4 regions of the Micromonospora sp. WMMA1947 genome follow, and region 3 is predicted to be linked to each of the others. Evidence: riboswitches for the same ligand, from Rfam matches in the RefSeq annotation. Region 3 holds a riboswitch; each other region holds the start of a gene.
The links. Region 3 has a riboswitch for cyclic di-AMP ahead of O7604_RS09115 (C40 family peptidase). Riboswitches for the same ligand answer to the same signal wherever they lie in the genome.
Positions count from the first base shown of each region.

Region 1: it holds a riboswitch for cyclic di-AMP, as region 3 does, so the genes downstream of both, O7604_RS29285 (C39 family peptidase) here and O7604_RS09115 (C40 family peptidase) in region 3, are expected to answer to the same signal.
Region 2: it holds a riboswitch for cyclic di-AMP, as region 3 does, so the genes downstream of both, O7604_RS16890 (hypothetical protein) here and O7604_RS09115 (C40 family peptidase) in region 3, are expected to answer to the same signal.
Region 4: it holds a riboswitch for cyclic di-AMP, as region 3 does, so the genes downstream of both, O7604_RS06835 (hypothetical protein) here and O7604_RS09115 (C40 family peptidase) in region 3, are expected to answer to the same signal.

Region 1 covers NZ_CP114909.1:6,252,831-6,260,369, reverse strand. Annotated here, with positions in the region: gene O7604_RS29310 (alpha-ketoglutarate-dependent dioxygenase AlkB) at 1-314, opposite strand, end outside; gene O7604_RS29305 (polysaccharide pyruvyl transferase family protein) at 355-1,680, opposite strand; gene O7604_RS29300 (acyltransferase) at 1,841-3,070, shown strand; gene O7604_RS29295 (hypothetical protein) at 3,151-3,495, shown strand; gene O7604_RS29290 (hypothetical protein) at 3,633-4,394, shown strand; cyclic di-AMP (ydaO/yuaA leader) riboswitch at 4,704-4,846, shown strand; gene O7604_RS29285 (C39 family peptidase) at 5,041-5,895, shown strand; gene O7604_RS29280 (alpha/beta hydrolase) at 6,138-6,884, shown strand; gene O7604_RS29275 (CDP-glycerol glycerophosphotransferase family protein) at 6,891-7,539, opposite strand, start outside.
Region 2 covers NZ_CP114909.1:3,508,047-3,515,585, reverse strand. Annotated here, with positions in the region: gene O7604_RS16900 (AAA family ATPase) at 1-1,969, shown strand, start outside; gene O7604_RS16895 (cation diffusion facilitator family transporter) at 2,064-2,978, shown strand; cyclic di-AMP (ydaO/yuaA leader) riboswitch at 3,122-3,252, shown strand; gene O7604_RS16890 (hypothetical protein) at 3,257-4,336, shown strand; gene O7604_RS16885 (SRPBCC family protein) at 4,361-4,813, opposite strand; gene O7604_RS16880 (STAS domain-containing protein) at 4,915-5,274, opposite strand; gene O7604_RS16875 (hypothetical protein) at 5,694-6,098, shown strand; gene O7604_RS16870 (BON domain-containing protein) at 6,258-6,932, shown strand; gene O7604_RS16865 (redoxin domain-containing protein) at 6,992-7,489, shown strand; gene O7604_RS16860 (DsbA family protein) at 7,486-7,539, shown strand, end outside.
Region 3 covers NZ_CP114909.1:1,877,138-1,884,676, reverse strand. Annotated here, with positions in the region: gene O7604_RS09125 (C40 family peptidase) at 1-800, shown strand, start outside; gene O7604_RS09120 (peptidoglycan recognition family protein) at 866-2,899, opposite strand; cyclic di-AMP (ydaO/yuaA leader) riboswitch at 3,138-3,272, shown strand; gene O7604_RS09115 (C40 family peptidase) at 3,286-4,317, shown strand; gene dcd (dCTP deaminase) at 4,382-4,960, opposite strand; gene O7604_RS09105 (pyridoxamine 5'-phosphate oxidase family protein) at 5,039-5,584, shown strand; gene O7604_RS09100 (zinc metalloprotease) at 5,652-6,644, opposite strand; tRNA gene O7604_RS09095 (tRNA-Gly) at 6,915-6,988, shown strand; gene O7604_RS09090 (hypothetical protein) at 7,183-7,401, opposite strand.
Region 4 covers NZ_CP114909.1:1,430,333-1,437,871, forward strand. Annotated here, with positions in the region: gene O7604_RS06805 (heavy metal translocating P-type ATPase) at 1-1,851, opposite strand, end outside; gene O7604_RS06810 (hypothetical protein) at 1,869-2,849, opposite strand; gene O7604_RS06815 (heavy-metal-associated domain-containing protein) at 2,886-3,092, opposite strand; gene O7604_RS06820 (metal-sensitive transcriptional regulator) at 3,173-3,472, shown strand; gene O7604_RS06825 (SHOCT domain-containing protein) at 3,597-3,806, shown strand; gene O7604_RS06830 (YibE/F family protein) at 3,971-5,245, shown strand; cyclic di-AMP (ydaO/yuaA leader) riboswitch at 5,400-5,531, shown strand; gene O7604_RS06835 (hypothetical protein) at 5,535-6,563, shown strand; gene O7604_RS06840 (carbonic anhydrase) at 6,620-7,273, opposite strand; gene O7604_RS06845 (MarR family winged helix-turn-helix transcriptional regulator) at 7,441-7,539, shown strand, end outside.

The DNA.
Region 1 (7,539 bases), 1.9 Mb from region 3:
GGCGCGTAGTGCCGGGTGAGTGCGTCCCGGGCCGCGGTGAGCACCGGGTGCGGCAGGGGCCGGCCGGCGGCGTACCAGCAGAGCAGCCGGGGTACGTCGACAGCGGTGTCGTACATGGTGCGGCGTTCGGCCCGCCACGGCACGTCGTGGCGCAGCGTGTCGAGCACCTCGTCGGAGCCCCGGACCCAGCCGGGCAGGTGGTCGACCCAGGCGCCCCGGCTCAGCTCGTGCCGGCGCAGCGCCCCGGCGAGCGGGCCCAGGGCCGGGCCCTGCTCGGCCAGGTCGAGCATCGAGGGCTGGTACGCGTCGGACACGTCGCCGATCGTACCGCGCTCTCGAACAGGCGTACGACGGTCAGCGCCGCAGCATCCGGCGGACGGTGCCCGGGACGGCCTGCTTGATCCGCTCCCGGAGCTGCTGCGACCGCAGCGCGTCGATGGTGGCGGTGAGCTTGGCGTTCTCGTCGCGCAGCCGCTCGATGCGGGTCAGCAGTTCGGCCGGCGGGGTGGCGGCGGCGGGCCGGACGGCCGGCGGGAACACCGTCTCGGCGACCTGCCGGTCGAAGCGCGCGGCGCTGTCACCGTCGGCGAACGAGGTGCCGAGGTCGTGCTTGCGCAGGAACGCGGTGATGGTCTCGAAGCGGGCCTTGTGGCCGTCGTTGAGCGCGGTGTAGTCGGCCTCCGCGTAGAGGTCGGCGGCGTCGACGTCGGCCGGCACGTCCCGCATGATCCGGTGCGGGATGCCGAAGTAGCGGGCCAGTTCCAGCGTGCGCGAGTCGTGCGCGAACAGGTAGCCGGGCGTGCCGGCGACGAGCGCGGTGATGGTGCCGTGGATGCGGGTGCCGAACGCGAAGTCGTACCCGGACAGGTGCGACATCCAGGTCCACGGGTCGACGAACATGCGCACCTTGTCCTCGGCGAACAGCGGGTGCGAGGTGTGCAGCGGGATGTCGCTGCTCTGGCCCCGGTGCTCGGGCGCGTCGCCGTAGAGCAGGGTGCCGAGCGTGCGCAGGTCCTGCGGCACGTAGCAGAGGTTCGGGTAGCGCTCCTGGTGGTGGCGGACCACGGCGGCCATCGAGCGGACGTACGGGGAGATGGTGAGCGCGACCTTCGAGTCGGCGGTCAGCTCCGGGCGGTCCTTCTCGAGCCGGAACGTGTCGCCGTGCAGGAACATCGACGGGCAGCCGATCTGCTCCACGTCGGAGAAGCCCAGCGTGTTGAGGTAGCTCTCGGTCACCTCGCCGCGGACGCCGATGCTGTGCGACCGGTCCAGCACGGCCTTGCAGAACGCGCGGACCGGTTCGTCGATCGGGCGTAGGTACTCGCGGTCGCCGTCGACGTTCGTCTGCACGCCGACGCCGAGCACCACCACCGGGATCTTCAGCCGTTCGATCAGCCGGGTCAGCGGCGTGAGCCGGTGGATGAAGCTGCGCCGGAACGCGTTCGCCAGCGGCACCACGAAGACGTCGTGCCGCTCGTTGATCTCGTCGGCGAGCCGCGGGTCGGCCGGGGTGCGGGTCGCTGTGATCTCGGCCGTGGAGGTGGCGAGCAGCTTGTGCGCGGCGTGGCTGAAGACCAGGTTGCCGCTGTTGTCGCCGATCCAGTTGCCGGCGAACGTCTCCTCCGGCGTGAGGACGTCGAACGGGCCCTTGCGGGCGCGGAGCAGGATCCGCTGGTGCATCCGGTTTCGCTCACCTTCCGTACGGCACGGCGTCCGGGCGGGGGCCGTGGTGGGGTGCCCGCGCGTGCAGGAACGGAAATCCTATCCGCCGCCCCTGAGAGACCCGGCGGACGTCGGCTCGCCGGGAACGTCCCGGTTCCCCCGGGGTAGGGTGCCCGGAATGACCAGCGCGCCGACCGTCACCCGTGCCCCACGACTGCCGTCGCTGACCGGATTGCGGTGGGTCGCCGCGCTGCTCGTCTTCGGCTTCCACGCCGGGACCATGGGCATCGTCGCCGAGCCGCACCTGAAGCCCCTGATCGACAAGGCGTTCAGCCTCGGCCTGTCCGGCGTCGAGTTCTTCTTCATCCTCAGCGGGTTCGTGCTGGTCTGGTCGTACCGGGACGGGGAACGCGCGTGGACGTTCCTGCGCCGCCGGTTCGCCAAGATCTACCCGAACCACGTGGTGACGTTCGTCGCGGCGGTGACGGTCGCGGCCTGGTTCGCCGACCCGATCGTCCCGTGGGCCGCGATCGCCAACTTCTTCCTGGTCCAGGCGTGGATCCCGCTGGGCGGCTACTTCTACAGCGTCAACAACGTGAGCTGGTCGCTCTCCTGCGAGCTGGCCTTCTACCTGTGCCTGCCGCTCGTGGTGCCGTGGCTGCGCCGGGCCCGTACCGGCGTGCTGCGGACCGTGCTGGTCGCGGCGCCGCTGCTCATCCTGGCGCTGTGGCCCGGCCAGCAGCTCGTGCCGGAGGAGCAGCGGTGGTGGTTCACGCAGATCTTCCCGGTGACCCGGTCGCTGGAGTTCTGGATGGGTGTGGCCGCCGCCGAGCTGATGCGCCGGCACCGCTGGCGCGGCCCGAACCTCACCGTCGCCACCGGCGTCTTCGTCACCACCTGGGTCGTCGCCGCGCTGTGGATCCCGGCCGAGTTCTGGGCGGCGCTGCTCGCGGTCGCATACCTGCTGGTCATCGCCGCCGCGGCGGACGCCGACGTGCGCGGCCGGCCCACCCCCTGGCGGTCCCGCGCCATGGTCTGGCTCGGCGAGGTGTCGTTCGCCTTCTACCTGGTGCACGTGCTGGTCATGGTCACCGTGCTGCGGCTGACCGGGCACTGGGGGAGCGGCCTGCCCGGCTGGCGCGGCCCGCTCGCGGTCCTCGGCTTCCTGGTGGTCACGCTCGCGCTGGCCGCCGCGCTGCACCGCTGGGTGGAGGTGCCGATGATGCGCCTGCTCGGCCCGTCCCGCCGGGCCCGCGCCGCGTCCCGCATGCCGGCCGCCGCGCCGGCGGTGCCGGCTCCGCGCCGGGCCGCCGACGACGCCGCCGGCCCGGCCGCCGACGGCGGCGCGACGTCCGTCGCCGGTCCGGGCGAGGGCATCGAGTACGCCGGGCGGCGTCGCCCGGACTGACACGCGCACCCCTCGGCCGGTCGATTCGCGACACGCCGTGCGGCGGTGCGTTCGTGGGGGTTCGGCGGTAATTTGTACCCGTGCTTCCGATCGCGCTCACCTGCCCCGTGTGGTGGGTGGCGCGCTGGACCGCCCGGATGCTCGCCAGTCTCGCCGTGGTCGTCGCCTGCTCGTTCGGCGCCGCCACGCTGCCGTCCGGTGTCGCCGCTGCCGCCCCGGCTCCGGCGGCGGCCGTCCCGGCGTACCCCGTCGCCGGTGCCTCGGCCACCGCGCGGCCGGAGGCCGACCGCGCGGCCGAGCGGCAGGCCCTTCCCGCCGGTGTCCCGGCGCCCGCTCCCCGGGCCGTCGACCCGGCCGCACCGCAGCCGGTCCCGGCCGGCCGGGTCGCCGCGCCGGCCGGCCCGCGGGCCCCGCCCGCCCGCTGATCCGCCCACGGGCCACGCCCGTTCACCGCACCCACCGAACGTCATCCCCGCACCCGCCCCGGCGGCCCGTTCCACCGGCCCGCCCCGGCGAGGTCGTGCGGGTCCTCCCGCCAGGTTCTTCCCGTGAGGTGCCGACCATGTCGCAGACCGCTCTGTACCACTTCCTCACCGCGGTGCCCGAGGCCGCCGCCATCTGGTCCTTCCTGCTGCTGCTCGCCCTGGGCCTGCTCGCCGCGCTCGTCGCCCGGCCGGAACGCGACCCCGAGCCGGACGCCGCCCCCGAGCCGGACGCCGATGCCGCCCGCCGCGACGATCTGGTCCGCTACGCCGAGGAGGTGGCGGTGGCCGCCGCCGGGGCCGCCCAGACGGCCCGTCGCCGCCGGGAGCGGTGGCTGGCCGCGCAGGACGAGGCGGACCGGGCCTGGACCGCGTACGACGAGGCGGACAGCGCCGCCCGCCGCCTGGCCGGCGCCGCCGCGCTGGGTGCCCCGCGCACCCCGCGCACCCCGGGCGAGTACGCGGCCCGGGAGCGCTGGCTGCACCACGCCGCCATGACGGCCCACTGGCGGGGCGACCTGACCGCCCGTCAGCTCGCCGACGTGCTGGCGCACCGCAACGGATGGGATCCGCGCCGGCACCCGGCCGAGCAGGAGATCGTGCTGGCCCGCACGGTTCGGGACGGGCGCCGGGCCGGATGGGAGCGCGCCGCCGCGCGGGAGCGGACGGCCTGGCGGGACGCGGAACTGGCCGCCGAGGCCGCCCGGACCCTCGCCGCCGAGGCGTACGCGGCAACCGTGGCCCTGCGGCCCGCCCTGCCGTACCGGAGCACGACGACGAGCGCCCTGCCGGTGCCCGCGGCGGCCCGGAACGCGCGGTGGCGCCCGGCCCGGGTCGGCTGAGGCGCCCCGTCTCGACCGAATTGTTACCCGCAATGTGGTGAGCCCGGTCACCCAGGCCGCCGAATCGGGCGCGGGGCGCAGAACGGGTCATCGAGCCGCGCAATTGCCGGTCGGCTGCTCGCCGTCTGTCCGGTTTCCGCCGCCGGGTGCCGTCGAAACTGCTTGTCCCATTGAGTGAAGTCAGTAACCGGGTGTTCCGAAATCCGTTACCGCGGATCACGTTTACGCAGGTGGGAGCGCTTGGCATGGGACATACCCACCGGTAGTGTCGGCGCGTCCGATGCGGTAATCGATCGCCGACGGCGACGCCGCACCGACCCGCCTAATCGAGTTCCACGAACCGGGGACCCATGAGCACCATCGGGGTGAATCCGCGAGCCCACGGCCCGCGGTAGGGCGTACTTCCCGCCCGAATCCGTCAGCTAACCCGGTCGGCGGCCACGGAAGGAGTTACCCCTCTTGCCCACCCCTCGATCGTCCCCCCGCCTCCACGGCACCGCGGTGCCCGCGCTCGCCTGACGCGCGACCGGCAACCGCCCCCTGGGCGCCCGGCATCACGGGCGTTCCCGGATCCCCCGGCCATCCGGCCCCGCCAGCACGTGTGAGTTCCTCCGCGTGCCGGGCCGGCGTGTGCCGCTCACGCCCCGTGGAGGATTTCGTGAAGCACCACCTGAAGCGTCAGCTGCGACGGATCGTCACCGAACGCCCGTACCAGATCATCGCCGGATCGGCCGCCGCGCTCGTGCTGGCCGCCGGTGCCGGCACCGTCGCCGCCGCCGGTGACGACGCCCCGGTCCAGGAGAACACCGCGGCGGTCGCCGATCTCGGCGCCGCCCGCCTCGGCGAGCAGCCCGCCAGCCGCGGCGAGGCCCGCATCGCCGTACCGCCGGCGTCGCCCAGCGCCTCGGCCGCGCCCAGCGCGTCGGCGAGCGCCTCCCCGTCGGCCAAGGCGGCGGCGGACCCGGACCTCACCCGGAAGGCCAAGCCGAAGCCGCCGTCGAGCAAGTCGCTCGACTACGACTACCAGGCGCAGATCAACTACTTCTACTGCGGCCCGGCCGCCGTGCGCAACGCGCTCAGCGCCGCCGGCATCGAGCGCAGCCAGGACGCGCTCGCCGGCCCGCTCGGCACCACCGAGATGGGCACCAACTCCGCCGAGGACACCACCCGGGTGCTCAACCAGCAGGTCAAGGGCAACCCGTACCGGACCCGCATGATTCCCGGCACCGCCACCCCGGCCCAGATGGACCGGCTCCAGGCCGACGTCGTCGAGGCGATCAGCAACGGCCGCGCGGTCGTCGCGAACGTCGCCGGTACCGCCACCGACACCAACGGCGGCTGGCACTCGTTCCCGGGCGGCCACTACGTCGCCGTGGTCGGCTACAAGGACGACGGCCGGACCGTACGGATCGCCGACTCGGCCGACCCGTCCCTGCCCTCGTACTGGCTCACCACGATCGACCTGGCGCACTGGATCGCCAGCCGCGGCTACTCCGCCTGAGCAGTCCCGCAGCCCCGAAGGCCGGCACCCCACCCCGGGGTGCCGGCCTTCCCCGTCCCACCCCACCCCACCCCACCCCGGCCCGCCTCACCTCGCCCCGTTGATCTTGCAGTTGTGGCCCCGGCATAACGGGTGAGCCGGGCATCCCGGGGGCCGAAACCGCAAGATCGACGGGCTGGTGGGGGCCGGAGGCGGCGGGTTCGGTCTCGCGTGTGCGGGGCGGGCGGTGGCAGACTGCGCCAATGGGCGATACGACGGGGAAGCGGCACCTGATTCTCCTGCACGGCATGGGTGCCACCGGCGAGGTGTGGCTGCCCTGGGCGCCGCTGCTGGAGCGCCGCTGGCCCGGCCGCTGGCTCGCCCCCGACCTCGCCGGTCACGGCTGGTCGCCGCCGCTGCCCGGCTACTCGTTCGAGGCCCTCGCCCAACGCGTGGCCGACGGGCTCGGCCCGGTACGGCTCGGCCCCACCGACCGGCTGGTGCTGCTCGGGCACTCGCTCGGCGGGGTGGTGGCGCTGGCGCTCGCCGCCCGGCAGCGGGCCCTTCCGGTCGACGCGGTGGTGGGGCTCGGCATCAAGGCGGTCTGGTCCCCGGCCGAGCTGGCGAAGTCGCAGGAACTGGCCGCCCGGCCGGTCACCTGGTTCGCCACCCGCGACGAGGCGGCTCGCCGCTACCTGCGGGTGTCAGGGCTCGCCGGGCTGTTCGCCCCGGACCATCCCGTGGTGGAGGCGGGGCTGCGGCGGGAGGACGGCCGCTGGCGGCTCGCCATGGATCCGGCGGCGTTCGCGGTCGGGGAGCCCCGGCTGGCGGCGCTGCTGGCCGCCACCGACGTGCCGGTGCTGCTGGCCCGGGGCGAGCAGGACCCGATGGTGACCGACGCGCAGCTCAAGGAACTGGGTGTGCCGGTGGCCACGCTGCCCGGGCTGGGCCACAACGCGCACGTCGAGGACCCGGCCGCGGTGCTCGCCCTGCTCGACCCGTACCTCTGAGCGGGCCTACACCACGGCGCGCGGCGCCGGGACCGACCATTCGGGTTCCAGCTCGCGGCGGGCGGCGGTGAGGAACGCCTCGGCGTAGCCGTCGGCGGGGAAGTCGCCCAGGTAGCGGGTCCGGGCCGCCCAGCGCTGCGCCGCCTTCGGGTCGGCGTCGAGCAGGTCGGTGAGCACCTCGTCCACGTTGGACATGTCGCGCCGCAGCACGTAGCCGGACGCCGCCAGCGGGAACCGCTCGACGAAGTGCTCGCCGTCGGCGCCGGTGTCGGTGACCGCGTACGGCTTGCCGGAGTACAGCCAGTCGGAGATGACCCCGGAGACGTCGGAGACCAGCGCGTCGGCGCGGTTGACGCATTCGGTGAGCGTCAGCTCGCGGCTCGCGGCGGCGCCGAACAGGTGCGGCCGGCCGGTCCTGGCCCGGTCGGCGGCGAGCAGTTCGGTGAGGCGGGCGAGCTGGCGGGCCGAGGCCGGGTTCTTGCCGGTGTACGGGTGGGCGCGCAGGATCACCGTGGCCCCCCTGTCGATCAACCGGCGGATCAGCGTCTCGGCCACCGGCAGCGAGCAGTAGTTGGCGTCGGCGTGGTGCCCGGTCCAGGTCGGGGTGTAGAGGACCGTCGGGTGCGCCGACGGGGTGACCGGCTCCCGGCGTACC
Region 2 (7,539 bases), 1.6 Mb from region 3:
GCTGGTCGAGCGGGACGCGATGGTCTTCCACGCCGCCCAGCGCCGGCACGTGCTGGACGCCGAGCACGAGGGCCTGGTGTTCGGCCGGCTGGACCTGCGGACCGGTCAGGTGCTGCACGTCGGCCGCCTCGGTGTGCGGGGCGTGGACGCGGAGACGCTGGTGGTGGACTGGCGGGCGCCCGCCGCCGCCGCGTTCTACCAGGCGACGCCCGCCGAGCCGCGCGGCGTGGTGCGCCGGCGCACGATCCAGTCCGCCTCGGAGAAGGTCACCCGGATCGAGGACGACCTGCTGGACCCGGAGGCCGCGCCGCCGGACATGGCGGTGGTCGGTGACGGGGCGCTGCTGGCCACGCTGTCCCGGGCCACCGGCCGTGGCATGCGGGACATCGTCGCCACCATCCAGCGCGAGCAGGACGAGGCGATCCGCTCCCCCGGCAACGGCGTCACGATCGTCTCCGGCGGCCCGGGCACCGGCAAGACGGCGGTGGCGCTGCACCGGGCCGCGTACCTGCTCTACTCCGACCGGGCCCGGTACGCCGGCGGCGGCATCCTGGTGGTCGGCCCGTCCGGCGTGTTCGTCGAGTACATCGCCTCGGTGCTGCCCTCGCTCGGCGAGGAGACCGCCACGCTGCGCTCGCTCGGCTCGCTGTTCCCCGGCCTGTCCGCGTCCCGCACCGACCCGCCGGACGTGGCGGCGGTGAAGGGATCGCTGCGGATGCGCCGGGTGCTGGAACGCGCGGTCCGCGACGCGGTGCCGGACTCCCCGGCCGAGTTGCGCCTGCTGTACCGGGGTGAGCTGCTGCGCCTGGAACGCCCCGCGCTGGACGCGATCCGGGACCGGACGCTCGCCCGTGGGGCGCGCCGCAACGAGGTACGCCGGGCGGCGTTCGACGCCGTCCTGGCCGCGCTCTACGCCCAGGCCCGCACGCTGCGGGTGGGCCGGCTGCCGGAGCAGCCCGCGTTCGAGGACGAGATCATCGAGCGGCCGGAGTTCCGGGAGTTCCTCAAGGCGTGGTGGCCCCGGCTGCACCCACGGCACGTGCTGGACTGGCTGGCACGCCCGGACCGGCTGCGCCGCTACGCCGGGGGCGTCCTCTCCTCGGCGGAGATCCGGCTGCTCGCCGACGCGTACCGGAGCCTCGGCACCGAGGGGCTGACGGTGGCCGACATCGCGCTGCTGGACGAGCTGGACGCGCTGCTCGGCAAGCCGGTGCAGCGGGCCCGGCCCAAGCGCGATCCGTACCAGCTCGCCGGTGGCGTGCGCGAGCTGAGCACGTACGCCGACCGGCAGCGTGCCGCCCGCGCGGCGGCGCGGGAGCGTCCGGCCGACTACCGCGACTACGCGCACGTGGTGGTCGACGAGTCGCAGGACGTCTCGCCGATGCAGTGGCGGATGATCGGCCGGCGCGGCCGGCTGGCGTCCTGGACGGTGGTCGGTGACCCGGCGCAGACGGCCTGGACGGGCGATCCGCAGGAGCTGGACCGTGCCCGCGACCAGGCGCTGGGGCGGCGCAAGCGGCACCGCTACGAGTTGACCACCAACTACCGCAACTCGGCGGAGATCTTCGCGGTGGCGGCGGCGGAGATCCGCCGCCTTTACCCGGATCTGCCGCTGCCCGACGCGGTGCGGTCCACGGGCGTGCCGCCGGTGGAGCGTACGGTGCCCGCCGCCGACCTGCCGGCGGCCACGGTCGAGGCGGCCGAGGCGCTGCTCGCGCAGGTGGAGGGCACCGTCGGTGTGATCACGCCGGTGCCCCGCCGGGACGAGGTGGCCGGCTGGCTGGGCGCGCTCGGCACGGGCCGCCTCCAGGTGGTGACCAGCCTCCAGGCCAAGGGCATGGAGTACGACGGCGTGGTGCTGGTGGCGCCGAGCGAGATCCGGGCCGACCCGGGCTCGGGCGTACGCACGCTCTACGTCGCGCTGTCCCGCGCCACCCAGCGCCTCACCACGCTCGATCCGGTGGGGTGAGTGGCCGCGTCGGCGCCACCCACAGTTCACTTGCATACATAGCGATGTGAACATACATTGAGCCTGGCCGGTACGGGGCAGGGAAGGTGTTGGCGTGGGCGCAGGTCATGACCACAGCGGCGCGGTGGCCAACGCGGCACACCGCCACCGGGGCCGCCTCTGGGCCGCCTTCGCGCTGCTCGCCGCCCTCATGGTGGTCGAGGCGGTGGCCGCCTTCACGACCGGATCGCTCGCGCTGCTCTCCGACGCCGGGCACATGTTCACCGACGTCCTCGGCATCGGCATGGCGCTCGCCGCGATCTCCGCCACCCGCCGCGCCGGCACCGACCCGCAGCGCACGTTCGGGCTCTACCGGCTGGAGGTGCTCGCCGCCCTCGCCAACGCCGTACTGCTCGGCGCCGTCGCGGTCTACGTCCTCATCGAGGCGGTACGCCGGTTCGGCGAGCCGCCGGAGGTGCTGGCCGGCCCGATGCTCGTGGTGGCGGTGCTCGGCCTGCTCGCCAACATCGTCGCGTTCGCACTGCTGCGCGCCGGGTCGAAGGAGAGCATCAACCTGCGCGGGGCGTACCTGGAGGTGCTCGGCGACCTGCTCGGCTCGCTCGGCGTGATCGCCGCCGCGTTGATCATCACGGTCACCGACTGGTGGTGGGCCGACCCGCTCGTCGCCGTCGGCATCGGCGTGTTCATCCTGCCGCGCACCTGGCGGCTCGGCCGGGCCGCGGTCCGCATCCTGGTGCAGGCCGCGCCGGAACACCTCCAGGTCACCGCCGTGCACGACCGGCTGGCCGCCGTGCCGGGTGTGGCCGAGGTGCACGACCTGCACGTCTGGACGCTCACCTCGGGCATGGAGGTGGCCTCGGCGCACCTGACCACCGACCCGGGCGTGGACCCGGCCGGGGTGCTGGCCGCCGCCCGGGCCGCCCTGCACGAGGACTTCTCCATCGATCACGCCACGTTGCAGGTCGAGCCCGGAGCGTCAGCCGGAGTGTGCGGAAAGACCGAGTGGTGATTAGGACAGACTTAAATCACTGTGACTGCTGTAGTCTTATGCCGGTTTTGCCCCGCCTAGTGGCATTGCTCGACGGAGCCGTGCCCGGGCAGCGCCGGTAGTCTCGGTCGCGGCCGCACCCGCGGGCGCCACCGGCCCCGGTGGGGCGGCCGTCGCCTAATCGTCCGCAGGGGCGAGCCGGGGAACCACGTACGTGGGGTGCATCCGCGTCAGCGGTAGGGATCTTCCGTCCCGAACCCGTCAGCTAACCCGGTCGGCGTTGACGGAAGGACGTGTGAATGCCCCCAGTGGCACCTGTACGACGGACGGCCGCCCGGTTGGCGGCCCTGCTCGTCGCGACGCTGGCCCTCGGCGTCGCGACCGTTCCGGTCTCCCCCGCCTCCGCGGCGCCGGCGACCGGCCTGCTCGCCGCCGCACCCGGCGGCGACGACGAGGGCGGCACGCCGGAACTGCGCGCCCAGCTCGACGCGGCCAGCAAGGGCTGGCTGGAGGCGAAAGCCGCGCTGAACCGGTCGGTGACCCGCCAGAAGCAACTGAACGACCAGCTCAAGACCGTCGGCGCCGAGCTGGCCGTCCGCGACGCCAAGGTCGGCGAGATCGCCGCGGTGGCGTACCGCAACGGCCGCCTGGGCACCGCCGGGGCGCTGCTCGGCAGCAGCAGCCCGGAGGGCTTCATGGACCGGGCCGCAGCGCTGGAGCAGGTCGCCGCGCACGAGGACCGTACGCTGCGCGACCTGATCACCACCCGGGACGAGGCCACCCGCACCCGTGCCCAGCTCGACGGGGAGATCCGCGAGCAGCGCAAGCAGGTCGCGGTGATGGGCAAGCGCAAGGAGCAGGCCGAGCGCGCCCTGGAGGTCGCCAACGACCGCGCCTCGCGCAGCAGCACCAGCGGCGGCGGCAGCGTCCAGGGCACCTCCAACAAGAACGCGAAGCCGGCGCCGCGCAACTCGGACGGCTCCTGGCCGTCGGAGTCGTGCAGCGTCAACGACCCGACCCCGGCGAACGGTTGCATCACCCCGCGCACACTGCACGCGCTGCAACAGGCAAAGGCGGCGGGCTTCACCCGGTACGTCTCGTGCCACCGGCCCAGCGGCTCGGGTGAGCACCCGAAGGGGCGGGCCTGCGACTTCGCCGCGCAGAAGAACGGCTTCGGCGGCGTGGCCAGCGGCGGTGACCGGACGTACGGCAACAACCTCGCCGCGTACTTCGTGCGCAACGCCGACCCGCTCGCCGTGCTCTACGTGATCTGGTTCAAGCAGATCTGGCTGCCCAGCAGCGGGTGGAAGTCGTACAGCGGCGGCAACGGCGACCCGTCCAGCGACCACACCAACCACGTGCACCTGTCGGTGTACTGAGCGCGCCCGGAAGGGGCGGCCGGATCAGGCCGGCCGCCCCTCCAGGGTCGCCCCGAGACGCGCCGCCAGGCCCAGGTGAGCCGCCCGGGCCTGGCGGAACGCGTACCCGAACAGCGGTGCCGGTGCGGTGAGCGTGATCTCCACGTCGATGCGTACCGTGCCGTCCGGCTCGTCGCGCAGGCGGGTGTGGTTGCGGACCGTCGTCGCGGGTTGCTGACGCGCCACGGTGACGACCTCGTCCTCGCCGGCGATCAGCACGTCCGCCTGGTACGTGACCGGGAAGTGCATCGGGCCGAGTTGCAGCCGGTCGGTGATCGCGTAGCTGGCCAGCGCGCCCGGCCGGGCCGGCAGCTTCCGGACCCGGACGATCAGCGGATGCAGCTCGCCCTGGCGACTCAGGTCACCCAGTAGCGCCACCGCTTCGGCCCGGGTGCACCGGGCCTGCACGGTGTAGCTGAAGCTGTCGCTGCTCTGCAAGCGGGCCCCCTCGCCGTCGTGCGTCGCGACGATCGTCCCGTACCGACGCCGGACTGGCAACGGGTAGAAGGTCCCCTGGCAGCAGGGGGTGTGAACGGCGCTCAGGCGCCGGGCAGCACCTCGGGGGTGTCGTCGGCGAACCACGGCTCGGGCGCGCCGAACAGGCCGAGCAGGCCGGTCACCCAGAGCTGCCGGTGCACGAACCGGCTCGGCTCGGTGACCACGAGCTTGACGCCGCTGACCTCGCAGGTCTGGAAGCCCGCGACCATGGCGCTGATGCCGACCGAGTCGATGAACGTGACGAGCCGCATGTTCAGCTCGATTCGCGAGGGACGGCCCTTCGCGAGCACCTCGGCGATCGCTTCCCGCACCTCGTACGCGGTGTCGACGTCGATCTCCCCACGGGGCGCGATCTGGACGACACCACCCGGCCGCACCGACTTCACGATCGACAGGCTCACGCGAGCACCTCCACTCGCCCATGACGGGCGCCTCATCAGTACGCGGGCCGCGACCGAGAGTATTCCTCCAACGGCCCGGTCGCCACCCCCCGGGATGAGCAATTCGCGAACTGGGCACACCTGGGCGTACCCAATCCGGACCTCCGGGTTCCAGTTTCCCCTGTTTGGCGGGTCGCGGCCAACCGTGCGACCGGGTGGGCCCGCCGATCCGCCGACCAGGGTAGCGGGCGCACGCACGTCCCGTCGGCACCGGTCCCGGCGCGTTCGAGTGTTCGTCCCGTTCGCTGTCCGGCCTGCCCGTGACGCCCGCCTGGTTTGCCGCGCCCGCCCGTGGGGCACTGCCCGAGACAGTGAACCCGCCGGATGGACACCGGAGTCCGAAGTGGCCGCCGGCCTTCGGCACCCGAGGAGGTAGAACGATGTTCGGATCCAACCTGCTGGACCGCCGGGGCAAGGCCGAGCGGGTCGCCGACCAGGCGTGGCAGAACCTGCTCTCCGCCGTCGGTTCCGCCGGTGACAGCGTGCGCGACGCCACCCGGACCGCCCGCCGCAGCTCCTCCGGCCTGGCCGACGACGCGACCGACCTGGTCGGCTCCGCCGCCGAGGAGGCACGCCGCCGGGCCTCCCTCGCCTTCGACGCGCTCGCCGGCCGCCGGCCCGCGCTGCCGTGGACGCTGCTGATCGCGGCGGCGCTGGCGGGCGCGGCGATCGGCTGGGCCGCCGGCACCGCGGCACGCGCCGCCGGCAGCCGGGACCGCGCCGCGGACGAGATCGAGTTCGTGGACGTGGACCGGCCGAACTCCCCGGCCGGCCTGGACGGCTGACCCACCCGTACGACCCGACGACGGCCGCTCCCGGGACTCCCGGGGGCGGCCGTCGTGCTGCCTCACCCCGGCCGGGTGAGGGCCGCTCACCCGGGACGCGCGCAGGATCGCGGGTGCGGGACACGTGCCCGCGCCGCGATCGACGGGAGGGAGAGCCGGATGGCCACCGACACGATCACCCGTACCGACCGGGACATCCAGTCCGCCGTGCTCGACGAGCTGACCTGGGAGCCGCGGGTCGGCCCGGACGAGATCGGGGTGACGGTCACCGAGGGCGTGGTGACGCTCACCGGCCGGGTGGACAGCTACGCCAAGAAGTGGGCCGCCGAGCGGGCCGCGCACCGCGTCTTCCGGGTCCGCGCCGTCGCCAACGACCTCGCCGTCCGGATCGACACCGCGGCCGGGCGGGAGGATCCGGAGATCGCCGTCGCGGCCGTACGGGCGCTGGAGTGGGACGCGTTCGTGCCGATCGAGGCGTTGCAGGTGACGGTGGCCGACGGCTGGGTCACGCTGCACGGCGAGGTCGAGTGGGAGTACCAGCGGCGGGCCGCCGAACGGTCGGTCGCGCGCCTCACCGGCGTGTGCGGGGTGAGCAACGGCATCGCCGTGCGCCCCGCGGTGCACCCCGACGGCCGTGACCTGGCCGAGCGGATCGTGGACGCGCTGGCCCGCAACCGCGCCACCGAGGCCGAGGAGGTCGACGTGCGGGTGCACGGCGACACGGTGCTGCTGGACGGGCAGGTCCACTCGGCCGTCGAACGCGAGGAGATCGAGCGGGTGGTGTGGAACGCCCCCGGCATCCGGGAGGTGCACAACCACCTCGTCGTGCGCTGACCGGAACCACCCCGCCCGGGTGAGCCCGCCTCACCCGGGCCGGGGCCATGGTGGGAGGCATGAGTGATCCGAACGGGCTGATCACACCGGGCCAGGACGCGCCCCGGTTCACGCTGCCGGCGGCGCCGGACGGGCGCGAGACGGGCCCCGGGCAGTTCCGGGGCCGTCCCGTGGTGCTGGCGTTCTACCCGGCGGACTGGTCACCGGTCTGCGGCGAGCAGATGACCCTGTACCAAGCCGCCCTGCCCGAGCTGGAGCGGTACGACGCGGTGCTGCTGGGCATCTCGGTGGACAGCGTCGACTCGCACCGGGCGTTCGCGGAGAGCCGGGGCATCCGGTTCCCGCTGCTCGCCGACTTCGAGCCCAAGGGCGAGGTGTCGCGCCGGTACGGGGCGTACGCGCCGCGCGGGCAGTCGGACCGGGCACTGGTGGTCGTCGACCCGGACGGCCGGGTGGCCTGGAGTCACCTGTCCCCGCCCGAGGTGAACCCGGGTGTGGACGGCATCCTCGACGCGCTCGAACAGCTGGACGCGGATCGGCGGGTGAGTGCCCGATGACCACGCCACTTCAGGTCACCACCGCGCGGCTGCGGATCCCGGTGACCGAA
Region 3 (7,539 bases):
AGCAGTTCAACAAGGTCCGCTCGCAGCTCCGCGCCAACCAGAAGAAGTCCAAGGCGCTGAAGGACAAGATGGTGCCGCTGGAGCTCGCCTCCACGCTCGCCATGAACAAGGTCGGCGACATCGCGGCCCGGTACTACATCCAGGGCCCGTCGCAGGAGCTGGGCGCGCTGCTGGTGAACACCAAGCCGGGCACGCTGGCCGAGCAGCTGGTCATGCTGGACCGGATCGCCGACGACCAGCGCCGCCAGATCGCCGGTGTGCTCAAGGTGCGCGACGAGTACAACAAGCAGAAGGAAAAGCTCGACGCGCTGATCGCGCTGGAGATCAAGCAGCAGAACGACCTCGCGGCGAAGAAGAAGCAGATCGACTCGGAGATCAAGCGGCTGACCGCCATGCTCCCGGTGACCTCGATCCGCCCGGCGGGCTGCCCCAAGATCGACGGCGTGGTGAGCAGCGCCGCGCGGACCGCCATCAAGACGGCGTGCGCCCAGGTCGGCGACCCGTACGTGTGGGGCGCCACCGGCCCGAATTCGTTCGACTGCTCCGGCCTCACCCAGTACGCGTACAAGGCGGCCGGCATCTCGCTGACCCACTTCACCGGCGCCCAGTGGAACGAGGGCCGCAGGGTCTCCCGTTCCGAGGCACGCCCCGGTGACCTGGTGTTCTTCGGCTCCGACCTGCATCACGTCGGGCTCTATCTCGGCAACGGGGTGATGGTGCACGCGCCCCGTACCGGTAAACCGGTCCAGGTGTCGAGCATCAACACCCAGCCACTGGCCGGTTTCGTCCGGGTCAGCTGACAGCGGTCACACCGAAAGGCCCCCGGTCCGCAGGGACCGGGGGCCTTCGCGTTCTCGTGGAAAGGTCAGCGCGGCGTGCCGACCGGGGACGGCAGCACAAGCACGTCGTCCAGGTTCACGAACATGATCCGGTGACCGAACTGGACCTGCACGTACTTGTTCTTGCCGCGGACCACGGTCCGGTCACCCGGTGCCGAACCGTCGAACGAGACCGCCCGGTAGTACTCGCCGGGCAGCACCCCGCCCACCGCGTACCGCTGGCCGGCGGCGAACGTGTACTGCAGCGGTGAGATGGTCTGGTACGGGATGGTGTCCGGGTAGGCGGCCTGCTCCGGGTAGGCCCGCCCGTACACCGGGATGGTGGCCTTGCCGGGCCGCGGCGTCACCACGAAGCCGGTGGCCCACTTGGCGGTCGGCGCGGAGGCCGGGTTGAGGAACCACGCCTTCTGGCCGAGGTACCAGATCGCCGTCCAGTCGCCCTGCCGGCCGGCGAGCGCGTACGTCTGGCCGGCGGAGGCGCGGGCGCCGTGGTCGGAGATGTACATCGTGTCCGGCGTGCCGTCCGGGCGCAGCCCGAGGTCGTTGACGAGCGGGGCGTCCGGGCTCGGCGCGGTCCGCAGGATCACCGACGAGGAACCGCGTGACGGGCACGGCTGCGCCGGCGGCCGGGGCGTCGGGACGCCCGGCGGCTGCTGGTTGCAGCCGGTGAACGCCGGCCGGTTGGTGGCGAAGTCCGGGTCGATGGTGACCAGGCCGGTACGGGGCGTGCCGGTGTTGCGGAACGGCGCCTTCATCAGGTCGAAGTAGTGCGACCAGTCCCAGTACGGTCCCGGGTCCCAGTGCATGCCGCCCACGTTGGCGGCGGTGATGCCGGGCACGTTGTCGTGGCCGATGATGTGCTGCCGGTCCATCGGGATGCCGAACTTCAGCGCCAGGTGACGCACCAGCTTGGCGGAGGTGCGGTACATCGCCTCGGTGTACCAGGTGCCCTGACCGGCGAAGCCCTCGTGCTCCAGGCCGATGGACTTCGCGTTGACGTACCAGTTGCCGGCGTGCCAGCCGACGTCCTTGGTCTTGATGTGCTGGGCGATGTAGCCGTCCACCGAGCGCAGCGTGTAGTGCCAGCCCAGGTAGTCGGCGCGCTTGACCAGGTCGACGCTCGGGCCGAAGTAGCCCTCGGTGTCGTGGATGACGATGTACTCGATCTTCTGCTGCTTCGGCCGGTCGGCCAGGTCGTGGTTGCCGTAGTCACCCGGGTCGTCGCTGAGTTGCTCGTAGGGCGCCGGAATCCACTCGCAGGCGAGCCGGACGGGGCACTCCAGTCCGTCCGGCCGCTGCGCGTTGCGCAGGCCGAGGCGGGCCAGCCTAAAGCGGTCCGGCGTCGCGGCGGTGGCGGCGAGCGTCACCCGCTGGCCGTCGTCCGTGGTCCGGCTCGCGCCCTGGCCGAGCTGGTCGTACACCTCGTCGGCGAAGGCCGCCGCGGCGTCGGAGGTGTCCGCGCCGGAGTACCGGGCCACCGCGCCGTACCAGGCCGCCGGGTCGGTGCCGGCACCGACCGGCCCACCCAGAGCCTTCTGGTACGACGCCAGCAGCGCCGCGCCACCGCGGATGTTCGCGGCCGGGTCGGTCCGCAGCGTGCGCGCGTCGAGCCCGGTGAGCGCGGCTGCCGCGTCGAGCGTCTGGAGCGAGGCGTTCGGCAGCGGGGTCTCCCGCTTCGGCGCGGCCGCGGTGGCCGGGTCGAGCTTCAGTGGGCGGGCGTCGTCGCCGCGCGGGTCCTCGTCCTCGTCGACGTGGGCGCTGCCCGGTGTGGCGAGGATGTGGGCGGCGTCGGTCAGGTGCATCGGGCCGTAGCCGCCGCTGGTGCTCGGCTGCCCCGGGTGGGTGTCCCAGCGGGATTCCAGATAGGAGACACCGAGCAGCACGTTCTGCGGTACGCCGTACTCGGCCGCGGCGGCGGCGTATTGTTGTTGCCTGTCGCTCGCGGGCGCGGACGTGTCCGGCGCGGCTGTCACCGGGCCGGTCGTCGCCAGCGCGGTGGCTGTCGCCACGGCGGCGGCGAGCAGTATCCGTCTGCCCGACGGCGGGGCGGAGAGGAGCATCGAACCTCCTGGACAGGGATGGGGGTCACTGCGTCTCCACCCTCACTCCGTACACCCGCAGGGGTCAATACCTTTCCACTGAGTAATCAGCTTTGAAAGAAAACTTCACCTCTGCCCGGGATGCGGCCCGTCATCGCGTACGGAGTGTCACCGCGCTGGAAGTTGCGGATCGATAACGGTGGTCCCTACTCTGGTGAATCGTCGGCCGCACGTCTCACCGTCCAACCCGGTCGGTGACGGTCCGACACCGCCGAGTCGCCCACGGGCGAGCCGGGGAACCAGGTACCTGGGGTGAATCCGCAGCGATGCGGTAGGGCGGCTCCCTTCCCGCCCGAATCCGTCAGCTAACCCGGTAGGCGGTACGGAAGAAGGAGTACGGACGCCCGGTGGCACTCCATGCCCCGCGGCCGTCGTCGAACCGGTCCACCGACCGGTCCAGCGTCGCGCCGCGTTCCCGCTGGTCCCGCTTCACCACCGCCCTCGCCGCGCTGGTCGGCACCGCCGTCGTTCTGACCGGCGGCGCGACTGCGGCACACGCCGAACCCTCGGTCGCCGAGATCGAGGCCCAGATCGACCGCGACTGGAACAAGCTCGAACCGGTCATCGAACAGGTGAACGCCGTACGCGAGCAGCTCGCCGCGCGGCGCAAGCAGGCCGACGCACTCGGCCGGCAGATCGCACCCCTCCAGGCGCGGGTGGACGCCGCCCTCGGCCAGGTCGGCGGGCTCGCCGCCGACGCCTACAAGGGCGACAACCTCTCCACCGTCAACGCGCTGCTGGGCAGCCGCTCGCCGGGTGACCTGGTGAACGGCCTGGAACTGCTCGACCGCTTCGCGCACCGCCAGCACGAGCAGGTGCGCTCCGTCGCCGCGCTGCGCGACGAACTGGCGGCGAAGAAGAAGCCGCTGGACGAGATGATCGCCGGGCTGGCCCGTACCGAGGCCCAGCTCGCGGCGAAGAAGAAGCAGATCGACGCCGAGATCGCCCGGCTGCAGAAGCTGCGGCTCAAGGTGTACGGCAAGGGCGGCGGCGGTCCGCTGCGCCCGGCGCCCTGCCCGGCCGGCTACCCCGGTGGCGCGGCCGGAGCGGCGGTCAAGTTCGCCTGCGCCCAGATCGGCAAGATCTACGTCTGGGGCGCGGCCGGGCCCGACCACTTCGACTGCTCCGGTCTGACCATGGCGGCCTGGGCCAAGGGCGGCGTCTCGCTGCCGCACAACGCACGCCAGCAGCACGGGATGACGAAGCGGATCAGCCGCGCCGAGCTGCGCGCCGGTGACCTTGTCTTCTACTACAGCGACCTGCACCACGTGGCGATGTACGTGGGTGACGGCTGGGTGGTGCACGCCTCCCAGTCCGGCAAGCCCATCACGATGAAGCGCGTCGACGACGGCGACATCAACAGCTTCGGCCGCGTGTAAGGAAGGGCCCCCTCTTAACGCCTCCGGTAGAGGAGGGGGCCCTTGTTAACAACTGCGGGCGCCGTCAGCGCGTCGGCCAGGTACGCCAGTTCTGCCAGGACCGGCTCGGCGTCGGTCCGCGCTGCCCCTGGTAACGCGAGCCGTAGACGGCCGAACCGTACGGGTGCTCGGCCGGCGAGGAGAGCCGGAAGATGCAGAGCTGGCCGATCTTCATGCCCGGCCAGAGCGTGATCGGCAGGTTCGCCACGTTCGACAGCTCCAGCGTGACGTGGCCGGAGAAGCCCGGGTCGATGAAGCCGGCGGTCGAGTGCGTCAGCAGCCCCAGCCGCCCCAGGCTCGACTTGCCCTCCAGCCGGCCGGCGAGCTGGTCACCGAGCGAGATCACCTCGAGCGTGGAGGCGAGCACGAACTCGCCCGGGTGCAGCACGAACGGCTGCCCCTCCGGCACCTCCACCATCGAAGTCAGGTCGTCCTGCTGGATCGACGGGTCGATGTGCGTGTAGAGGTGGTTGTTGAAGACCCGGAACAGCCGGTCCAGGCGTACGTCGATGCTCGACGGCTGCACCAGCGTGGGCTCGAAGGGCTCCAGTGCGAGCGTGCCGGCCTTGATCTCGGAGACCAGGTCGCGGTCGGAGAGCAGCATCGGAACACCATAGCGACCGGTATGGGTGACCTGCGTGTCGCACTACATCTTCGTACACGTGTTCGATAGAGTGTCCACATGGCTTCCTGGTCCGAATTCGCCGCCGACGAGCCCCGCCTCGCCGACGAGATCCGCCTCCTGATGCAGCAGTACGGGCCGGGCTTCGGCTACCTCGCCACGGTCCGCGCCGACGGCGGCCCCCGAGTCCATCCGGTCTCTCCGGTGATCACCGCCGACGGGCTCTGGTGCTTCGTCATCGACTCACCGAAGCGCCGCGACCTCGAACGCGACGGTCGCTACGCGCTGCACTCGTTCCCGCCGGAGGAGAGCGACGACGAGGCGTACATCGCGGGGCGCGCGCGGCCGGTGACCGACCCGGCCACGGTGACGCGGCTGGCCCGGATCGCCCGCGCGTCGCCGCGGGGCGACTGGCGGCTGTTCGAGTTCACGGTCGAGGTGGCGATGCTGACCCGGCGCGACCCGGTGGCCCAGCCCGGCGCCGCCCCGCCGCAGGTCCGGGTGTGGCTCGACCCGCGCGGCGACGCGCCGGCCCGGCGCGACCCGCTCGCCGCCGAGGGCCGGCGGGGCCGGCACGGCTTCGACACCCGCCGCCCGGCCGCCTGACCCGGCCCACGACGAACGGTGCCGGCCCGTCCGAGGACAGGGCCGGCACCGGTACGCGGTACGACGGTCAGGCTGCGCGGTAGGCGTTCCACGCGGTGAGCATGCGGCTCGCCTGGCCGGCGGTGAACTGGTACATGCAGGAGTCGTACGTGTAGTCCATGAAGTTGGTGATCGGGTCCTTGCCGGCGGTCGAGCAGGTGTCGCGGCCGGTCGGGCACTGGTACGCCGGCGACGCCTCGGCCGGGGTGTCGGAGACGCTGTCGCCCGAGCCGGAGCAGCCGCCCTGGAAGGTGTGGTAGAGGTTCAGCCAGTGGCCGACCTCGTGGGTGCCGGTGTCACCCTGGTTGTAGTTGGTCGCGGTGCCGCCGGGCAGCGACTCGTTCAGCACCACCACGCCGTCCATCTTGTCCAGCGTGCGCTTCGGGAACGTCGCCCAGCCCAGCAGGCTGTCGCTCAGCTCGCCGAGGTAGATGTTCAGCGTGTTCTTGCCGCCCACACGCAGCGACGTCTTCATTGAACGCTCGGCGGAGGAGCCCTGCACGATCGGGTACCACGACGGGTTCGTCACCCGGTTGATCTTCGTGAGCTGGAACCCGAAGGCGGTGGCGGCGCCGCCGGTCGAGCCCGCGTACGCCTGGTTCAGCACGGTGATCTGCTGGTTGATCATCGAGTCGGTGATGTTGCCGCCGGCCCGGGTGCTGTTCTCCTGGATGACGTGCACGACGACCGGGATCGTCACGGTGGCCAGCGGGGTGACGGCGCCGGTCCGGAAGTTGGCGCGCTCGCGCTGCGCGGCGGCGAGGTCGGCCTCCCGGTCCTGGACCTGCTTGGCGGTCAGGTGGTTGGGGTCGAGCTTGGCGTTGCCACCCTTGGCGACGCGCGCGTTCGAGTGCTCGTCGGCGTGGGCGTCAGCAGGCTCGGCACACACGTCGGCCGGGGCGGCCGAGAAGGCCGAAGCAGCGGGGACGACGCCGACGGCGGCGGTGCTGAGCAGCAGCGCGAGGGTCGACGTCGCGACACCGGCGGTACGCCGGGTCAGCAGGTTGGGACGAAGTCCCATGGGCCCACCTCTTTCTGACGGCGTGGCAGGGGGTGTGTCACGCCGGTGCGGAAACGTGTGGCAGACGTTACATCCCATCGACGCATTTGAGAACGCCCATACGTTTCCGACGTGCAACTTCGCGCCTGCCGGCTCCGGAGCGTGCTTGATCCACTCCAGTTCGGGGAGGCGGTGGGGGCAACCGCCCCCCGATGCCGCCACCTCGCCGAGGTGGCGCGCGGGCACCTGACTGCACGGGGGTGGGGGGCTTCAGGTAGAGTGGTGCCGCCTGCGGGTGTAGTTCAATGGCAGAACATCAGCTTCCCAAGCTGACAGTGCGGGTTCGATTCCCGTCACCCGCTCCACGCATGGAAGCCCTGGTCAGGACGAGAGTCCCAACCAGGGCTTCCGCGTTGTCAGGGAGCCGAAGCGGGCCATAGGGCCTGTGTCGCGGGAGCGGCCGAGCGACATGGCCGACCGGTTCGACGCTGACCCCGGCGGGTGGGTTCGGCCTGCAGGACGGCCCCCGGACCGACACTGGCGCGAGGGCCGTCCTGGCTCAGAGGATCTGCCGGTTCACCCGGTCCAAGGTGAGAAACGTGGCCAAGGCCAGACTCACCGGCGTGGCCATCTCGGGAAGGTACTGCGCGCTGACCCCGACGGCGGCCGAGATGCCCAGGAAGCCGAGAGTGCGGAGCGGAATTGAGCGCTCCCGTGGCGTAACCTGCGGCTCCGACTGCTGCAACTGTGCAGCAGCATGACGTACCCTGCTCCTCATGCGTTGACCCTTTCCGCACGGATGGCGATTGGTGTTGCGCTTCGGCGGGCGCCCGGGTAGCCGCCCGGGTGCCCGCCTTTCGTATGTGCCGGTGTCGGTTGACCCTGCACGTTGTCCGGGGCCTGGAACTGGGTCCAC
Region 4 (7,539 bases), 450 kb from region 3:
GATCACCTCGTCGATGCCGACCTCGGCCGCCACCGCCTTCGCCACCGTGGTGTTGTCGCCGGTGAGCAGCACCGGCTTGAGGCCCAGCTCACGCAGCCGGGCGACGGCCGCCCGGCTGGTCGGCTTCACCGCGTCGGCCACCGCGAGCACGCCCCGGGCCCGCCCGTCCCAGCCGGCCAGGATCGCCGTCCGCCCGGCGGCCTCCGCGCCGGTCGCGGCCCGCTGGACCTCCTCGGGTACGTCGAGACCCCGCTCCCGCAGCAGCCGGGCCCGGCCGACCACCACGGTCCGGCCGTCGACGGTGCCGGTCACGCCCAGCCCCTCGGCGTTGGCGAACTCGCCGACCGGCGGCAGCGGCCCGGCGTCGGCGGCAGCCTCGGCGACGGCACGCGCGATCGGGTGCTCGGAGGCGGCCTCCAGCGCGCCGGCCACCCGGAGCAGCTCGGCGGCGTCCTCGCCGTCGGCGGGCAGTACCTCGGCCAGCGCCATCCGGCCGGTGGTGACGGTGCCGGTCTTGTCCAGCACCACGGTGTCGACCCGGCGGGTGGACTCCAGCACCTCCGGCCCCTTGATCAGCACACCGAGCTGCGCGCCGCGCCCGGTGCCGACGAGCAGCGCGGTCGGCGTGGCCAGGCCGAGCGCACACGGGCAGGCGATGATCAGTACGGCCACCGCGGCGGTGAACGCGGCGGTCGTACCGGAGCCGGTGCCGAGCCACCAGCCGAGCGTGCCCGCGGCCAGCGCGATCACGATCGGCACGAACACGCCGGAGATCCGGTCGGCGAGCCGCTGCACCGCCGCCTTGCCGGTCTGCGCCTGCTCCACCAGCCGCGCCATCTGGGCGAGCTGGGTGTCGCCGCCGACCCGGGTGGCCCGGACGACCAGCCGGCCGCCGGCGTTCACCGTCGCGCCGACCACGGTGTCGCCCGGCCCCACCTCGACCGGCACCGACTCGCCGGTGAGCATGCTGGCGTCGACGGCCGAGGTGCCCTCCTCGACCACGCCGTCGGTGGCGACCTTCTCGCCGGGCCGGACCACGAAGCGGTCACCGACCGCCAGCCGGCCGACCGGGATCCGGGTCTCCTGCCCGTCGCGCAGCACCGCCACGTCCTTGGCCCCGAGTTCCAGCAGCGCGCGCAGCGCCGACCCGGCGGTGCGCTTGGAGCGGGCCTCGAAGTACCGCCCGGCCAGGATGAACACGGTCACCCCGGCGGCGGCCTCCAGGTAGATGTTGCCGGCGCCGTCGCCGCGGGTGATGTCGAAGCTGAACGGGTGTTTCATCCCGGGCATGCCGGCGGTGCCGAGGAACAGCGCCCAGAGCGACCAGCCGAACGCGGCCAGCGTGCCGAGCGAGACGAGCGTGTCCATGGTCGCCGCGCCGTGCCGCAGGTTGACCAGTGCGGCGCGGTGGAACGGCAGCCCGCCCCAGACCACCACCGGGGCGGCCAGCGTGAGCGAGGCCCACTGCCAGTAGTCGAACTGCCAGGCCGGAACCATGGCGAGCACGATCACCGGCACTGTGAGCACGGCGGAGACCCAGAGCCGGGTACGCGCGGTGCGCAGTTCGTCCACCGGCTCGCCGCCCGCCGCGGCCTCCGCCTGCTCGGGCGGCGGCGGCACCACTGCGGTGTAGCCGGTCTTCTCGACGGTGGCGATCAGGTCGGCCGGCGCGATGTCGTCGGCGTACCGGACGGTGGCCTTCTCGGTGGCGTAGTTCACAGTCGCCTCGACGCCGTCCATCCGGTTGAGCTTCTTCTCGATCCGGGCGGCGCAGGACGCGCAGGTCATCCCGCCGATCGCCAGTTCGATCAGGTTCGGCGCGGTGGGCAGCGCCTTTCCCGTGGCAGTCATCGCGGCACCTCCGGCGCTCAACTGTGCCCGTGCCCCGGAGTGCCGTGTCCGGCGTCCGGGGTCGGTGCGGTGGTGGATGCCGGCGCGGCGGGCGGCGGCGCGGTCGGGTCGCCGGCCAGGACGGTGAACTCGGCGGTGTGCACCGCGTCGCCGTGCCGGAAGTCCAGGTAGAGACGGTACGCCCCGGGTGAGGGCACCTCGGCGGCGAACGTGATCGCCGGACCGGCCGGCGTGCGCCCGTCGCCGGGCCTGCCCTCCGGGTGCACGTGCAGGTACGCCAGGTCGCCCTGCCGCAGCGCCACCAGGTGGCCGTACGCGCCGAGGTAGGGCTGCAGGTCGGTGACCGGCTGCCCGTCGCGGCTGACGGAGAGCGTGAGCCGGCTGGTGCGGCCCGGCTCCGGCGTGCCGGTCAGGGTGACCGTGTAGCCGTCGACGGTGGTGCTGGTCGCCGGCGCCGGCAGCGGCCGGGCGGTCAGCTCGCCGGGGACCGTGACGTCCAGGCCGAGGGTCAGCGGCTCCCCGCCTTCGGGGGTGAAGTCGGCGAACGCCCGCCAGACACCGGGGCCGCCCAGCGGCGAGGCGATCCGCCAGGTGCCGTCTCCGGTCATCTCCGGGTGGACGTGCCGGAACCCGGACAGGTCCCGGCGGGCGACGATCAGGTGCATGCGCTTGTCGTGGGCCACCTCGAAGCGGGTGACAGGCGCGCCGTCCGGGCCGGTGATCCGGAAGGCGAACTGCCCGGCCGGCGCGGCGGCGGGCTGGAACGTGTAGCCGCGTTCGGAGACGAGCAGCCCGCCGGGCAGGTGCGCGGAGGCGCCGCCCGCGTTGCTCTCGTCACCGTGACCGGCGTCGCCGGCCCCGTGGTCGCTGTCGCTGTCGTCGTGGCGGGTCTCGGCGGCCGGGGCGACGGGATCGGCCAGGTTGCCGATCCCGTACGCCGCGCCGAACACCGCCACGAGGCCGAGGGCGAAGCCACTGAGCTTCGTCGCCGTGTTCATGGTGTCTCCTCGGTTCTCGCGGGTCCGTCGGACCCGTCACGCACCGACGAGGTCGTAGCCGGCCTCGTCGACCGCCGCGCGGACCGCGTCCGCGTCCAGCGGGTTCTGACTGGTGATGGTGACCCGGCCACTGGCCAGGTCGACCTGGACGTCGGTGACGCCCGGAAGCGCGCTCAGCTCGGTGCTCACCGAGTTGACGCAGTGCCCGCAGGTCATGCCGCTCACCTGGTAGGTGGTCTCCATCTCGCCCTCCGATCCGATACCCCCCAGGGGTACGTTCGGAACGTTAGCATACCCCCGAGGGGTACGCTATCCTCGGTGTCATGACCGCGCCGTCCAGCCCCACCCGGGGCTACACCGCCAGCAAGGACCAACTCCTCGCCCGGCTCCGCCGGATCGAGGGTCAGGTCCGCGGCATCGAGAAGATGGTCGAGGACGACCGCTACTGCATCGACGTGCTGACGCAGATCTCGGCCATCCAGGCGGCGCTGGACAAGGTCGCGCTGGGCCTGCTCGACGGGCACGCCCGGCACTGCATGCACGAGGGCGCCGCCGAGGGCCGGGCCGACGAGATGGCGACCGAGATGATGGCCGCCGTCGGCCGCCTGATGAAGCGCGGCTGAGCGGGACCTCCGACCCCCGGGGCAGGGCACATCGACCCGCGCCGACGCGTCGTGCCGGTCGTACCGTCGAAGTGGCGGGCAGGCCGGACCGGCGGACCCGCGGCGACGGACGGAGGGCGGCCCGATGATGTGGCAGAGCCCGATGATGGGCTGGATGTGGATCTGGTCCCTGCTGGTGCTCGCGGTGCTGGCGGGGCTCGTCTGGGCGGCCGTGCGGTGGACCGGCCCGCAGTACCTGGGCCCGACGACGGCCCGGCGCATCCTCGACGAGCGGTACGCCCGCGGCGAGATCGACGAGGACGAGTACCGGCGACGCCGAGCCGGACTGACCTGACCCGCGCGGCTCGCGTGTCACCGGCCACGGCGTCCGGGAGCGCCCGACCGGGCTGCCTACCATGGCCGGGCGACGACCCGGACGTGGTCGACACGTCCGCGCCGGCCGGGTGACCACACCGGTCCGGCGGACCAGGCGTCGCCGCGACCGTTGGGAGAGACCTCATGGGTGCCGACCACACCCACCCCGCGCCCGCCGCGCCGCCGGGCGTACGACGGCTGCTCGTCGCCGTGGTGGTGCCGCTGTTCGCGCTCACCGTGATCGCGGCGCTGGTGCTCTGGCCCCGGCAGGACCGGGAGCCGGTCGGCGGGGCAGACGTCCCCCGCTACCACGGCACGGTGACCCGGGTGGTCACCGAGCCCTGCCCGCCCACCCCGGAGGCCCCGGAGGGCGGCGGTGGCCCGTGCGGCACCGTGACGGTCACCGCCGAGCAGGGCCCGGACGCGGGCCGGCAGGTCGAGACGCCGATCCCGGCCGGGCCGGGCGCGCCCCGGGTCGCGGTCGGCGACGAGGTCGTCCTGGTCGAGCTGACCGACCCGGCCGACCCGTCGGCGAAGTCCTACAACATCGCCGAGCACCAGCGCGGTACGCCGCTGATCTGGCTGATGGTGCTGTTCGCCGCCGCGATCGTGGCGTTCGGCCGCTGGCGCGGGCTCGCCGCGCTCGGCGGCCTGGTGGCCAGCTTCGCCATCCTGCTCGGCTTCGTGCTGCCCGGTATCGGTGCCGGCCAGCCACCGCTGCTGGTGGCGATCGTCGGCGCTGCGTTGATCATGTTCGTGGTGCTCTACCTGACGCACGGGATCACCGCGCAGACGTCGGTGGCGGTGCTCGGCACGCTCGGCAGCCTGGTGATCACCGGCGTGCTCGGCCTGCTCGCCACGTCCGCCACCCACCTGACCGGCTTCGGCAGCGAGGACGCCACCACGCTGTCCATGTTCCAGGGCGACGTGGACCTGCACGGACTGCTGCTAGCCGGCATCATCATCGGCTCGCTGGGCGTCCTGGACGACGTGACGGTCACCCAGGCGGCCACCGTCACCGAACTGGCGCACGCCAACCCCGGGCTGTCCCGGCGGCAGCTCTACCGGGCCGCGACCCGGGTCGGCCGGGCCCACATCGCGTCCACCGTCAACACCATCGTGCTGGCGTACGCGGGCGCCTCGCTGCCGCTGCTGCTCCTGCTGGTCGCCGACTCCCGCCCGGTCAGCGAAATCCTCACCAGTGAGTTCCTCGCCCAGGAGATCGTCCGCAGCGCGGTGGCCACGCTCGGCCTGATCGCCGCCGTACCGCTGACGACCGGACTGGCCGCGATCGTGACCACCGCCGGACGGCGCTCACGCGGCGCGGAGCCGGCGCCGCCCGCGCCCCGGCCGCCGGCCGGACGGGACGACGCGCTGGAGGCGCTCGGCGGCGGAAAGAGTACGGAGGCCGCATGGTGACACTCCGCAGCGTGACCATCGATTTCAAACGCGACGCTGGTCACGGTGCGCCACGGCGAAATCTCGCTATTGGTCGGCTTCCGGACGTAGATCCTCAGGAGTGCTGTCAGGTAACCTCGCTGCCGGTCACCGCCGAAGGCGCGCACCGGCGCCAGCGGTGCCGCCGCCCAATCGCCCGCGGGCGAGCCGGGGAACCAGGTACATGGGGTGAATCCGCGACAGCGGTAGGGGCCACTTCCGTCCCGAACCCGTCAGCTAACCCGGTCGGCGGCCGACGGAAGGGAACACTGTGACGGCACCCCTGCGCCGCTGGCTGACACCCGTGGTGGCCGTAATGGCCTCGCTGGCCGTGCTGGCCGGGCCGACCCCGGCGACCGCGGCACCCACCGCGGCGGCCCCCGGCACCCCCTCGGGCCACGAGGAGGACGGCGAACCGCCGCTCATCACCGAGGCGATCGACGCCGCCAACCGGAACTACCTCCAGGCCAAGGCGAAGCTCGCCAAGTCCCAGGACCGCCAACGGCGGCTGGCGGCCGAGGTGAAGACGGCACAGGCCGAACTCGACGCGCTCAGCCCGCAGGTCAACCAGCTCGCCGCCCAGTCCTACCGGACCGGCCGGATGGGCGCCATGGCGATGCTGCTGGAGAGCAACTCGCCCGACTCGTTCGTCCGCCGGGTCAACGCCCTGGACGAGCTGAACCTCCTCAACGCGCAGCGCCTGGCCGCCATCAACGCGGTCAAGACCCGCGCCGAGCAGGCCAAGATCGCGCTCGACGCCGAGGTGCGCGAGCAGGAGAAGCAGAAGAACGCGATGGAGCGCGAGAAGGTGCAGGCCGAGCGCGCGCTGAAGCTCGTCGGCGGTCTCGGCTTCACCGGCGGCCTGGTCTCCGCCACCTCACCGGTCGCCAGGATCGCCCCCGGCCGCACCGCGGACGGCGGCTGGAAGTCCGAGTCGTGCAGCGAGGACGACCCGACCACCTCGGGCTGCGTCACCCCGCGCACGCTGCACGCGTACAAGGAGGTCCGGCGCGCGGGCTTCAAGCGCTTCGTGGGCTGCTACCGGTCCGGCGGGCCGTGGGAACACCCCAAGGGCAAGGCGTGTGACTGGTCGCTGCAGAACAGCGGCTTCGCGCCGTGGCACAACAACGACACCCGCCGGTACGGCAACGAGGTCGCCGCGTTCCTCATCCGCAACGCCGACCGGCTGGGCATCTACTACGTCATCTGGAACCGGCAGATCTGGTTCCCGGCCACCGGCTGGCGTTCCTACAGCGGACCGTCGAACCACACCGACCACGTACACATGTCGCTGCTCTGACCCGGACACCACGAAAAGGGGCCGCCCTCGGGCGGCCCCTTTCGCGTCCGAATGTGTCAGCTCGCCAGCGCCGGGTCGGCGGGCGCCGCCGGCGCGGGCACCGGGGCCGGGGACTGCGCCACGGTCCGCACCTCGCCGCCGGCGAGCCGGTACGACATGCCCACCACCGTGCACCGCCCGGCCGCCACCCGCTCGGCCAGCACGGCGGACCGGGCCAGCAGCGTCTCCACGGTCTGCGCGATGTGCACGTCGATGATGCCGTCGAGGTCCTCCACGCCCTGACGGGCGGCGCGCAGCAGGCTGGGCGAGACCGCGTCCACCACCGCGCCCAGGTGCCCGACCGGGGCGGCCCCGGTCCGCACCCCCTCCCGGGCGGCCTGGACCGCGCCGCACGAGTCGTGCCCGAGCACCACCACGAGCGGCGTGCCAAGCACGGTGACCGCGTACTCGACGCTGCCGAGCACCTCCGGTCCGGCGGTGTGCCCGGCGGTACGCACCACGAAGAGGTCACCCAGGCCGCGGTCGAAGATGATCTCGGCGGCGAGCCGCGAGTCGGAGCAGCCGACGATCACCGCGAAGGGATGCTGACCGTCGGCGACCGCTGTCCGGTGCCCGGCGTCCTGATTCGGATGCTGCGGGGCGCCGGTGACGAACCGGTGATTACCGGCACGCAGCTCGTCCAGTGCCTGCTCCGGGGTGCTCGGCGTCATGTCCCTCACCTCGTCTACCTGGGGAACCACCAGGCCGAACGGCCTCGCGACCCACGGTCACACGCACCTCGGGGCCCGTCAAGATTCGTGATACGCATTTCATACTTTCCCCGTCGCCGGACGCACCGGCCCGCGCCGATTCGGCCGGTGACGCGGGTGGCCATAGCATGACCACCATGGCGACCACACCAGTTGAGGACGGGAGCCGCCGTAACTGGACCTTCCTCACCAACCACGGCCATGTGCTGCTGGCGATCGCGCGCAAC